2 regions of the Oliverpabstia sp. genome follow, and region 1 is predicted to be linked to the other one. Evidence: riboswitches for the same ligand, from Rfam matches in the RefSeq annotation. Region 1 holds a riboswitch; the other holds the start of a gene.
The links. Region 1 has a riboswitch for thiamine pyrophosphate ahead of thiD (bifunctional hydroxymethylpyrimidine kinase/phosphomethylpyrimidine kinase). Riboswitches for the same ligand answer to the same signal wherever they lie in the genome.
Positions count from the first base shown of each region.

Region 2: linked by a shared signal. The riboswitch ahead of thiC (phosphomethylpyrimidine synthase ThiC) and the one ahead of thiD (bifunctional hydroxymethylpyrimidine kinase/phosphomethylpyrimidine kinase) in region 1 are both predicted to bind thiamine pyrophosphate.

Region 1 covers NZ_JALFPR010000055.1:20,669-26,342, forward strand. The annotation lists gene cytX (putative hydroxymethylpyrimidine transporter CytX) at 1-1,082, opposite strand, end outside; gene thiD (bifunctional hydroxymethylpyrimidine kinase/phosphomethylpyrimidine kinase) at 1,075-1,890, opposite strand; TPP riboswitch at 2,045-2,153, opposite strand; gene MSA64_RS03525 (adenylosuccinate synthase) at 2,209-3,483, opposite strand; gene MSA64_RS03530 (glycoside hydrolase family 32 protein) at 3,619-4,932, opposite strand; gene MSA64_RS03535 (LacI family DNA-binding transcriptional regulator) at 5,394-5,674, shown strand, end outside.
Region 2 covers NZ_JALFPR010000016.1:5,918-11,591, forward strand. The annotation lists gene MSA64_RS00635 (DUF58 domain-containing protein) at 1-761, opposite strand, end outside; gene MSA64_RS00640 (AAA family ATPase) at 765-1,712, opposite strand; gene MSA64_RS00645 (homoserine dehydrogenase) at 1,854-3,140, opposite strand; TPP riboswitch at 3,336-3,446, shown strand; gene thiC (phosphomethylpyrimidine synthase ThiC) at 3,824-5,134, shown strand; gene tpiA (triose-phosphate isomerase) at 5,299-5,674, opposite strand, start outside.

The DNA.
Region 1 (5,674 bases):
ACCTTCATCAACATCCGGTACAAAACAAATCCGATCACCCACAGGATCATATTGGAGATCTGGATTTCTTTTTCACTGTGATCTTCTTTTAATAGGAAGAAATCCCCGATCTGGATCGCGATCATCGGAGCAAATACCGAACCGATCAGGTATAAGAAATCCGTGATATTATCCATCGGATACACAATAGCTGCCAGCGCGCCCACAATCGTCACACCAATGGCAATATATTTTCCGTTCAATTTATGGCTCAGAGTCTCACTGGAGATTCCTGCGGAATACGCATCCAGGAAAGTCGTGGTAACGGTGGAGAAAATGATGATCAGAAGACCCACGATACCAAGTCCCGCCTTCACCATGATCTGCGCGATATCACTCTCGCCGGTATAGATGGCAGCCCCCATACCGATCAGATACATCCAACAGCTGATCACTCCATATACAACAGCACTCACTGCGGTCGCTTTGACCGGCTCTTTTGCTTCTCTTGTGTAATCACTGATCAGCGGCAGCCAGGATAACGGCATTGCAACCGCCAGTTCCACTGCTGCTCCAAAGGTCAGTCCGTCCGCTGCCACGCTCGCTGCATGGTAATCTCCAAAGAAAATAACTTTACAGAGGATCAGTGTCAGAATAAACAACGCCGCCATCGCAACTGTATTTAATTTTCCAAGATTTGTGATACCGATCACAAGCCACAGGATGATCAGTCCACCGATCACCAGACACCAGACCCAGTTACCCACACCGACTGCCTGATTGGCTGCCAGTGCACCGTCATAGATCATGATGGCCGTCCAGCCCACCAGCTGGATCACATTTAACAGGGCAAATAACAGACTGCCTTTCTGTCCAAAGCTGATTTTTACGGTTTCCATTGCACTTTTTCGCACTTTACCGCCGATCACACCTGCTAAAAATAAAAGGACGCAGCCGATCAGATGTCCCAACAAAATAGCTGCCAGACCTTTTTTCATCCCCAGAGACGCCAGATACGTTCCGGTCAGGATCTCTGCGATAGATACTCCCGCACCGAACCATATCAGTCCGTTTTCAAACAAAGAAGTCCGTTTTTCACTCATGATCCTGTACCTCCTTTGCATATTCTCCGGTAATGGCAAATCCGTGGTTCATCGGACCGCTGCCCTTGCCGAGATCCAGCATAGCTGCCAGAGCACCGGAAATATAGGCCTTTGCGCGCTCTACAGACACATCCATAGGAAATCCCTTTGCCAGGTTGGAAGCGATCGCGCTGGAAAGCGTACAGCCGGTTCCATGAGTATTCGGGTTATCGATTCGTTTTCCGTAAAACCATTGGCAGGTTCCTTCATGATAAAGCAAGTCATTGGCATCATTCACCTTATGACCGCCTTTTAACAGAACCGCACATCCGTACTGATCACCGATCACTTTAGCCGCCTCCATCATCTCCGCTTCAGAAGTGATAGTCATACCGGAAAGTACTTCTGCCTCCGGGATATTCGGTGTCAGGATCTGTGCCAGCGGAAACAGATATTCTTTTAAGGTGCTTACCGCGTCTTCACTGATCAGTCTGGCTCCGCTGGTAGCCACCATAACCGGATCAACCACGATATTTTTTGCATCATACTCTTTCAGTTTTTCTGCAATCTTTATGATCAGACCGGAGGACGAAACCATTCCGATCTTCACTGCATCCGGAAAGATATCTGTGAAAATATTGTCCAGTTCCTCTCCTAAAAATTCCTCAGTTGCCTCCATAATTGCTGTTACGCCGGTTGTATTCTGGGCTGTCAGAGCCGTGATGGCACTCATGGCATATACGCCATTGGCCATCATCGTCTTGATATCTGCCTGGATGCCGGCGCCTCCGCTGGAATCACTGCCAGCGATTGTTAATGCTGTTCTCATATTTTTTCTCCTTTGCATATGAATTCACCATTACTTTTTTATAGCGACGAAAGGTGGTGCCCCCAATCCGCCGCGTATCAAAATTGATCCACCGGATCAATTATTGATATGCAACGCAAGCCAAAACAGACACACCAAAAGGATGGTGTGCCTGTTTTTCTCTGTAAATCATCCCTACGTTGGCATTATCCAAATCAGGTTATGGGTCGAAACGCTGCCAGTCTCCTCTCAGCCTGCTTATGCAAGCTCCCCGTTTTCTATTCGTTTTTGAGAATTGCAAAATTGCAAAACAAAAAAGCAATCCCGGTATAGCATTTCTTATCTGTAGATGATATCATCTCTTCCCGGGCCATTGGAAATCATGGTGATCGGGAAACCAATCTTCTCTTCTACGAATTCGATGTATTTTCTGCAGTTTTCCGGCAGATCTTCGTATTTCTTGATACCGCGGATATCGCATTTCCATCCCGGCAGAGTTTCATACACCGGCTTTGCCTTTTCCAGCAGTGTGGTGGTCGGGAAGTCTGTAGTTACTTCGCCGTCGATGTCGTATCCTACACATACCGGAATCTCATCCAGATATCCCAGAACATCCAGTACGGTGAACGCTACATCGGTAGTTCCCTGCATACGGCATCCGTATTTGGAAGCCACTGCATCGAACCATCCCATACGTCTCGGTCTTCCGGTTGTTGCACCGAACTCGCCGCCGTCTCCGCCTCTGCGTCTCAGCTCATCTGCCTCGTCTCCGAAGATCTCGGATACGAATGCACCTGCTCCTACTGCGCTGGAGTATGCTTTACATACGGTGATGATTTTCTTGATCTCATATGGCGGTACACCTGCTCCTACTGCACCGTATCCTGCCAGTGTGGAGGAAGAAGTTACCATTGGGTAAATACCGTGATCCGGGTCTTTTAAGGATCCCAGCTGACCCTCTAACAGGATCTCTTTTCCTTCTTTCAGTGCGTTCCACAGGAACAAAGATACGTCGCATACATATGGCTCCAGCATCTTCTTGTAGCTCATCAGCTCTTCAAAAATCTCTTCCGGTTTCAGAAGCGGTTTGTGATACAGATGCTCCAGCATAACGTTCTTTTTCTCGCAGATGCCTGCTACTTTTTCTTTCAGCGCTTCCTCGTCAAACAACTCGCTGACCTGAAAACCGATCTTTGCAAATTTATCAGAATAAAAAGGAGCGATACCTGATTTTGTGGATCCGAAGGATTTGCCACCCAGACGTTCTTCTTCGTACTGATCAAACAGAATGTGATAAGACATTACCATCTGTGCACGGTCGGAAATCAGGATCTTCGGTGTCGGTACCCCTTTGGATACGATATCCTGGATCTCTTTGAAAACCAGTGGTACATTCAGTGCAACACCGTTTCCGATCACGCTTGTGGTATGATTATAAAATACACCTGACGGCAGAGTATGCAGTGCGAACTTGCCGTAATCATTTACGATGGTATGTCCGGCATTGGCTCCACCCTGGAAACGAACGATAATGTCCGCTTCTTTAGCCAGCATATCGGTAATCTTACCTTTTCCTTCATCTCCCCAGTTTGCTCCAACAACAGCTTTAATCATTTGGTTACCTCCTGACGGGTTATCATCATTTCCTTTACAAAAATGATTATACAACACTTTTCTTATTAGTAAAACTTATTATTACTTATAAATTAAAGTCAATTATAAATTTCCTTAATAAGTATACCATCTTTCTTATTTTCCCACCAGAACTTTTTCATATTTTCCGGAAATCTTTTTAGATTTTCCGTAAACCACATGGCTGAGCACATACTGACCGTCGTTGACAAAGATTTCAATCAGATGATCGTTCACCAGAATATCCAGCTGTGCCGCACCCTCGATCACCGGAGTCGCACCTACAGTTCGCACTTCGTCACATCCTTCAAGAACAGCTGACCGGTCGCCAACGATCTTTCCTTCGCTGCGGCTGATCACATACCCACCAATATTTAAGGTTTCTCCCTCAGAAAGATCCGTCCGGATCCGGAAGACTTTTCCACTCTCTGCTGCCTCTTCGGCTGTAGTTTCCGCGCTGAGGTATGCGTCCACCTGTGGATGCATGTGGAAATACAGATGTCCCTCTTTTTCTTCCACCACGCGAGCACTGCTCATCATACCGTTCCATGCCGGGCGATCCGTACTGTCTGTCACTGCCATCGGCATACGCATCCATGAGATCATCACTCTTCTTCCCTCCGCATCCAGTGTCGTCTGCGGTGCATACAGATCCAGACCGTAATCCACATAACTGTGAGTATCCGACAGCTTCAGTTCACAGGTCTTCGGATCAAATTCCGCCAGCGCCCACACAGCCTGGTCCGGATATTTCTTTTCCCCCGGTGTCAGACGCATCGGACAGCCGATGAAAATCCACTGATCATTCTGAGAAAACAGATCCGGACACTCGATCGTCCATCCGTATGATTCTGGCCGGCACTGATTTGCGTAAGTCCAGTTTTCTCCGTCTTTACTCGTATAAAAGAGAACTCTACCAGCGTCATGATACGAGCTTCCCATCATCATATAATAGCTGTCTCCGTCTTTCCACACCTTCGGATCTCTCATCTTCGGCTCTCCGACCTCTTCATCATGAACAGTCGGCAGCACCTTCTTTTTATCCCAGTTATTAAAATGGAACCCGTCTTCCGATACGATCATTGCCTGGCTCGTCTGAATGGCATCGTCCAGTACCCGGTGAATATCTTCCGGGTCTGGTTTCAGATATTTTACCGCGCTGTAATAAATCTTCAGCTTACCATCTTCTTCCAGTGCAGTACCGGAAAACACACCATTCTGATCATATTCTTTGGTTGGAAACAGTGCGATTCCCTGATACTCCCAGTGCACCAGATCCTCACTGACCGTATGTCCCCAGTGCATGGTTCCCCATTCCGGCGCATACGGAAAATGCTGAAAAAACAGGTGATATTTGCCTTTGTAATAGATAAAACCGTTCGGATCGTTGATCCAGTTTCCCGGAGCTTTTACATGTACAAGATCTTTCATTCTTATCGTTTCCTTTCTTTTGGTGCTTAAAGTAACCGGTTACTTTTTCTTTTATCATATCATTCACCTGTATTTTCGTCAACATTTTCTCAGATTTTTCATTTCCGTTTTTTTTGAATAGTGTTACCGGTTACTCGCTCTTTCCTTGTTTTTTTGAGATTTTTTTGCTATACTGGATTAAGAAATTGAAACGATTTGTAACTGTTCAGTACCTTCACAGTTACAAGCAAAAATGCATTTGAAATCACCTTCGGTGCTGGCATTTTTGCTCGTATGTCTCGGGATTTTGGCATATCCATGCCAAAACACCTCGCGGAATATTACTTACTGAATAGTTACAACAATTCAACTACAACGGGTCTGACGCGCACGATATGCCTGAGATCTTTTCCGGCAATCGTCGGAGGTTTGTACGGCTTCGACTCGTTGTTCCTATAAAAAGAATGCATGAGGCAACGATTATGGCACGAAAACAGAATGTAACCTTCGCGGACATTGCAAAATATACGAATTTTTCCAAAACAACCATTTCCCGGTATTTTAATAACCCGGATTCCCTTACCGAGAAGAACCAGAAGATCATCGCAGACGCACTGGAAAAGCTGAATTATCAGGAAAATAAAGTGGCGCGGATCCTGGCAAGCGGACAGACCGAATTCGTCGGTGTGATCATCCCGAACCTGTTTCTTCACTATTATTCCGAGATGCTTGACCGGATTCTTTCCACATATGAGACGTTTGG
Region 2 (5,674 bases), on a different contig from region 1:
CCATTCTGCAACAGACGGGAAACCAGGGCTGCTGCCAGCCGGATCCCCTCTTCGTGGATCGCATCAAATTTCCAGATGGTCTCGTCTTCTACATCCAGCAAAACCACCACTTCCTGTGCAGATGTGGAATCATAGAGATTGACCATCCACTGATCCGTCCGTGCAGATACTTTCCAGTTAATCTTATGCATCGGATCTGTCGGCTGATATTCCCGGATTCCCCGAAATTCAAAAGGATCTTCATACAGATTCTTCCGGGACAGCACACTTCCCATTATTTTCTGAAAGGGGATCTCCAGCCTGGTCTCATCCACCATCCGCGGATATACATAGAAATGATCCGGCGATTCCAGTGTTTTATAGAATTTTCCATTCATCAGCGGACTTCTTGTCACCAGTTCCACCTGAGACAGTTCATAATATCCACGCCTGGAACAGTAGAATGAAATCGTCCTGGTAATTTTCTGATAACTGCCTACCGAAAAGATATCTCTTTTATAACATTGATCCGAGACACTTGTATTTTCTCCGTCGGCAAACCGAAGATTCCGGTGCATCTGAAATCCCACCTGCAGCACAGGAAGAAACAGCCATTTTCTGTTATAGATGGTTTCCGTCAGTATGGCATCCCGCCCTTCCAGAGAAGGTTCTTTCTGAAATTCCACACGTGCATCCAGATGTTTTTCCCACAGATGCCCGTAGATTTTCACCAGCACAGCATTCATCACAAATGCACCGATCAGTACTACTATAATGATCATCTGCTATCTCTCCCATTCTTCTGTCGGCACGCTCACCTGTCCCAGAATCTCCTCAATCTTTGTCTGACCGGTAACTGCCCCGCCAAATCCTCTTGACAATACCAGACGATGTGCCATGACAGGACCGGCTACTGTTTTGATATCCTCCGGCACCACATAGTCTCTTCCCCGGATCCATGCATACGCCTGAGATGCCCGAAGAAGCGCCATCGTTCCACGTGGACTCACACCGGACAGAATCTCTTTGTCTTTTCTTGTCGCCTGTACCAGATCTGCCATATACTCCAGCAGAAGTTCATGTACATGAACCTTCTTTACCTGCTCCCGCGCTGCCAGAATCTGTTCTTTTTTACATACTGCCTGTAATGTTTCATACGGCTGATCCAGTATAAAACGCTTTAAAATTCCCACTTCTTCTTTCTTATCCGGCAGTCCCATCGACAGTTTCATAAAGAAACGATCCAGCTGTGCTTCCGGAAGGGGGAAAGTTCCTGTCGTTTCCAACGGGTTCTGGGTTGCAATAACAAAGAAAGGTTCTGCCAGTTTTCTTGTCACCCCGTCTACCGTCACCTGGCGTTCCTCCATACATTCCAGAAGACTTGCCTGAGTTCTCGGAGTCGCGCGGTTGATCTCATCTGCCAGAATAATATTGGCAAATACAGGACCCGGGCGAAACTGAAATTCACCTGCCTGCTGATTATAATAGTTCAGTCCAGTGATATCCGATGGCAGAAGATCCGGTGTAAACTGAATACGTCCGAAATCAACATCCAGTGATCTGGATAATGACTTCGCCAGCATCGTCTTTCCGGTTCCCGGTACATCTTCCAGAAGTACGTGTCCTCCCGCTGCCAGTGTGGTCAGTACCAGATCAATAGTCTCCTCTTTCCCGACCAGAACCTTTCCGATATTTTCTCTTAACGCCTGCACCCAGGCTCTTGACTGTTCCATGCAAAAAATCCTCCCATATAAAGTCTTCAGTCAGTATTTATCGGCATTTTGCCTGATATTTCTTCCTGTTTTTGTAACATTTTCGTCACTATTGAACGAATAGTTACATTATAACTTTATATGAGAGGACTTGCAAGTTATTTATGCCACACGGATCATACCGGAAATTTCTTTCACGGTAGACATTCCTTTTGCCACTGCCAGTGCATCTTTCAGATTCTTTTCTTTCACTTCATCTGTGATCACAACGATCTCTGCATACTGGTCTTTCTTTCTTCTCTGGATAACCTGTGCCAGACTCACACCACTGTTGCCGAACACGCTGGCGATATTTGCCAGGACACCCGGACGGTCTTCCACGAACATACGGATGAAGAATTTGCTGCTGATCTCGTTCATATGTTTGATCGGAAGGTTCTTATAACAGGTACATCCGATTCTTCCACAGCAGTCATGCAGAATATTTCTTACAATATCAAAGACATCACCGACTACCGCACTCGCTGTAGGCAGTTCTCCTGCGCCACGGCCGTAGAACATCGCGTCCTGCACCGCATCTCCCTGTACAAATACGGCATTGTAGGCGTCATTAACCGATGCCAGCGGATGATTCACATCGATCAGCATCGGATGGACTCTCGCCTCGATTCCTTCCGGTGTGTTTCTAGCCACGCCAAGAAGTTTGATCACGCATCCCATCTCGTTGGCATATTCGATATCCGTTGCCGTGATTTTGGTGATTCCTTCGGTATATACATCATCAAAAGTCACTCTGGAATTGAAAGCTGCACTGGCAAGAATCGCCACTTTTCTTCCTGCATCCAGACCTTCCACGTCCGCTGTCGGATCACTTTCCGCATAGCCGAGATCCTGCGCCAGTTTCAGAGCATCGGCAAACTCCATACCGTTCTGGCTCATCTTGGTCAGGATAAAGTTAGTCGTACCGTTCACGATACCCATAACTTCGGAAATATGATTGCCTGCCAGACACTGTTTGATCGGGCGGATGATCGGGATTCCGCCGGCCACTGCTGCTTCATGGAGAAAATCTTTTTTGTTCTTTGCAGCGGTATCTAACAGAATGTGACCGTCCGCTGCGATCAGATCCTTATTTGCCGTCACGACATTCTTTCCTGCCTCCAGCGCTTCCAGAATATAAGTTCTCGCCGGTTCGATGCCTCCGATCAGCTCGATTACAATCTCAATCTCCGGATCGTCTACAATCTCTTTCCAGTTATTCGTAAGCAGTGACGGATCGTCTGTCTTCTGAGCCGCTTTCTCTATATTCCGAACCAGTATCTTCTTCAGTTCCACTCTGGCTCCCAGCTTTGAAACCATCTCTTCCTGCTGCATTTTTAACACTTTATATACACCACCACCTACGGTGCCAAAACCAAGCAAAGCTGCTTTAATGACTCTTTCTGCCATATCCTTTTTCTCCTTTTCCGCCACAGAGGGCAACATCACTTTTCGCCCATTTTACCACACTAAAGTGAACTTGTGAAGTGCGAAGTGTCTGCCACACTGAAATTTCTCCGAATTTTCCTGCCAGACACTACTGTTTCTGAATTTTCTCTTGCATTTTCACCTGTTCTGATACATAATAACACCAAGACAACCTTTATATTGCTGACGGGGAGCTGGTGAAAGCCGGCTGAGAGGAGACGTGATTCCGTTTCGACCCGAAAACCTGATTTGGATAATGCCAACGTAGGAAAAATATACCGGACAAAAGAAGTATACATACACACTGTTTCCTTTTTTCGTCATACAGATCACAGGATCCTTACTCAGGTAAGGGTCCTTTTTACTGCATAGTAAAAAGTCCTCCACAAGAAGCCGCCGAACTGTTCCTTCTCGCAATATATCCGTCTGTCAAAAGCGATACATCGGGGACACCACCTTGTACCGCTGTAAAAAAGACAAAATCTTATGATTTTGTTCAACATCAGAAACCCGGAACCTGCTTTCTGATTCAGGCGTCAGCAACTGCTCCTATATATTGTCCGGACGTATGGATTTTTGTCCTGCATGGATACGTCTGTGTTTTGCTGACGTCAAAAACAGATACTTTTTTATTATGTATGTGAAAAGAATGGAGGCAAAACAACATGAGAAATTACACCACTCAGATGGATGCGGCACGCAAGGGAATCATTACACCCGAAATCAGCCTTGTAGCCAAAAAGGAGCATATGGATGTCAGTAAACTGATGACACTTGTTGCCGAAGGTAAAGTAGCGATCTGCGCCAATAAAAATCACACCTGTTTAAGTGCGGAAGGTGTGGGAAGTATGCTCCGCACAAAAATCAATGTCAATCTCGGTGTTTCCCGTGACTGTAAAGACTATGATATCGAAATGAAGAAAGTAATGAGCGCTGTGGAACTCGGTGCTGAAGCCATCATGGATCTTTCCAGCCATGGAAATACCCAGCCTTTCCGCCGTAAACTGACAAGTGAATGTCCGGTTATGATCGGTACGGTTCCTGTCTATGACAGCGTCATTCATTATCAGCGTGATCTTGCAACTCTGACCGCAAAAGACTTTATAGATGTGATCCGGATGCATGCGGAGGACGGTGTGGACTTTGTCACTCTCCACTGCGGAATCACACGAAAAACCATCGAGCAGATCAAAAAGCACAAACGAAAAATGAATATCGTCAGCCGTGGAGGAAGTCTGGTTTTTGCCTGGATGAGCATGACCGGTGAGGAAAATCCATTCTATGAGTATTATGATGAAATTCTTGATATCTGCGAGGAATATGATGTGACCATTTCTTTAGGTGATGCCTGCCGGCCGGGATGTCTGGCAGATGCAACCGATGTATGCCAGATTGAAGAACTGGTTCGTCTCGGAGAACTGACAAAACGTGCATGGGATCACAATGTACAGGTTATGGTGGAAGGTCCCGGACATGTTCCTCTGGATCAGGTAGCTGCCAATATGAAAGTCCAGCAGAGCATCTGTATGGGAGCTCCTTTCTATGTACTCGGACCACTTGTCACCGATATTGCTCCCGGATATGACCATATCACCGCAGCCATCGGTGGCGCCGTTGCTGCCATGAACGGTGCTGCATTCCTTTGTTATGTAACACCAGCCGAACATCTGGCTCTTCCAAATGTAGAAGATACCAAGCAAGGAATCATTGCCTCCAAAATCGCAGCTCATGCAGCTGATATTGCCAAAGGAATCCCCGGCGCCCGTGATATAGATGATAAAATGGCAGATGCACGTCGTGTGCTCGACTGGGATGCCCAGTATGCCTGTGCTTTAGATCCGGAAACTGCCAAATCCATCCGCGCCAGCAGAATGCCGGAAGATGACCACAGCGATACCTGCAGCATGTGCGGCAAATTCTGTGCTGTCAGAAGCATGAACAAAGCCCTCGCTGGAGAGTATATTGATATTTTGTAAAATTATCACTTTTTAAATGATCTTGTATTTTTCATTTAAAAGTAATTATGATGAAATTATAAAACGCCACGAAGCGCATCGAATCTGCTGAATACCACCAGATCTTCTTGCGTTTCGTGGCGTTTTGACACGTTTCTTTATTTACTTTTTACAAATGTAAGGATTTATTTGTAGTTTACGATCTGTCCGAATTCTTCTTTGAGGGAAGCGCCTCCAACCAGTCCGCCATCGATGTCTGCCTGAGCAAACAGGTCTGCTGCTGTTTTGGAGTTTACGGATCCACCGTACTGGATACGGATCTCTGCTGCTGTAGCATCATCGTATACTTCAGCGATGCACTCACGAATCTTACCGCATACTTCCTGAGCCTGCTCAGTAGTAGCTGTTTTTCCGGTTCCGATTGCCCAGATTGGTTCGTAAGCGATAACGGCTTTCTTTGCCTGATCTGCTGTCAGACCCTGGAAGCCAATCTTAACCTGCTGACGGATGAAGTCCATGGTTACACCCTGCTCTCTCTGTTCCAGAGACTCACCACAGCAC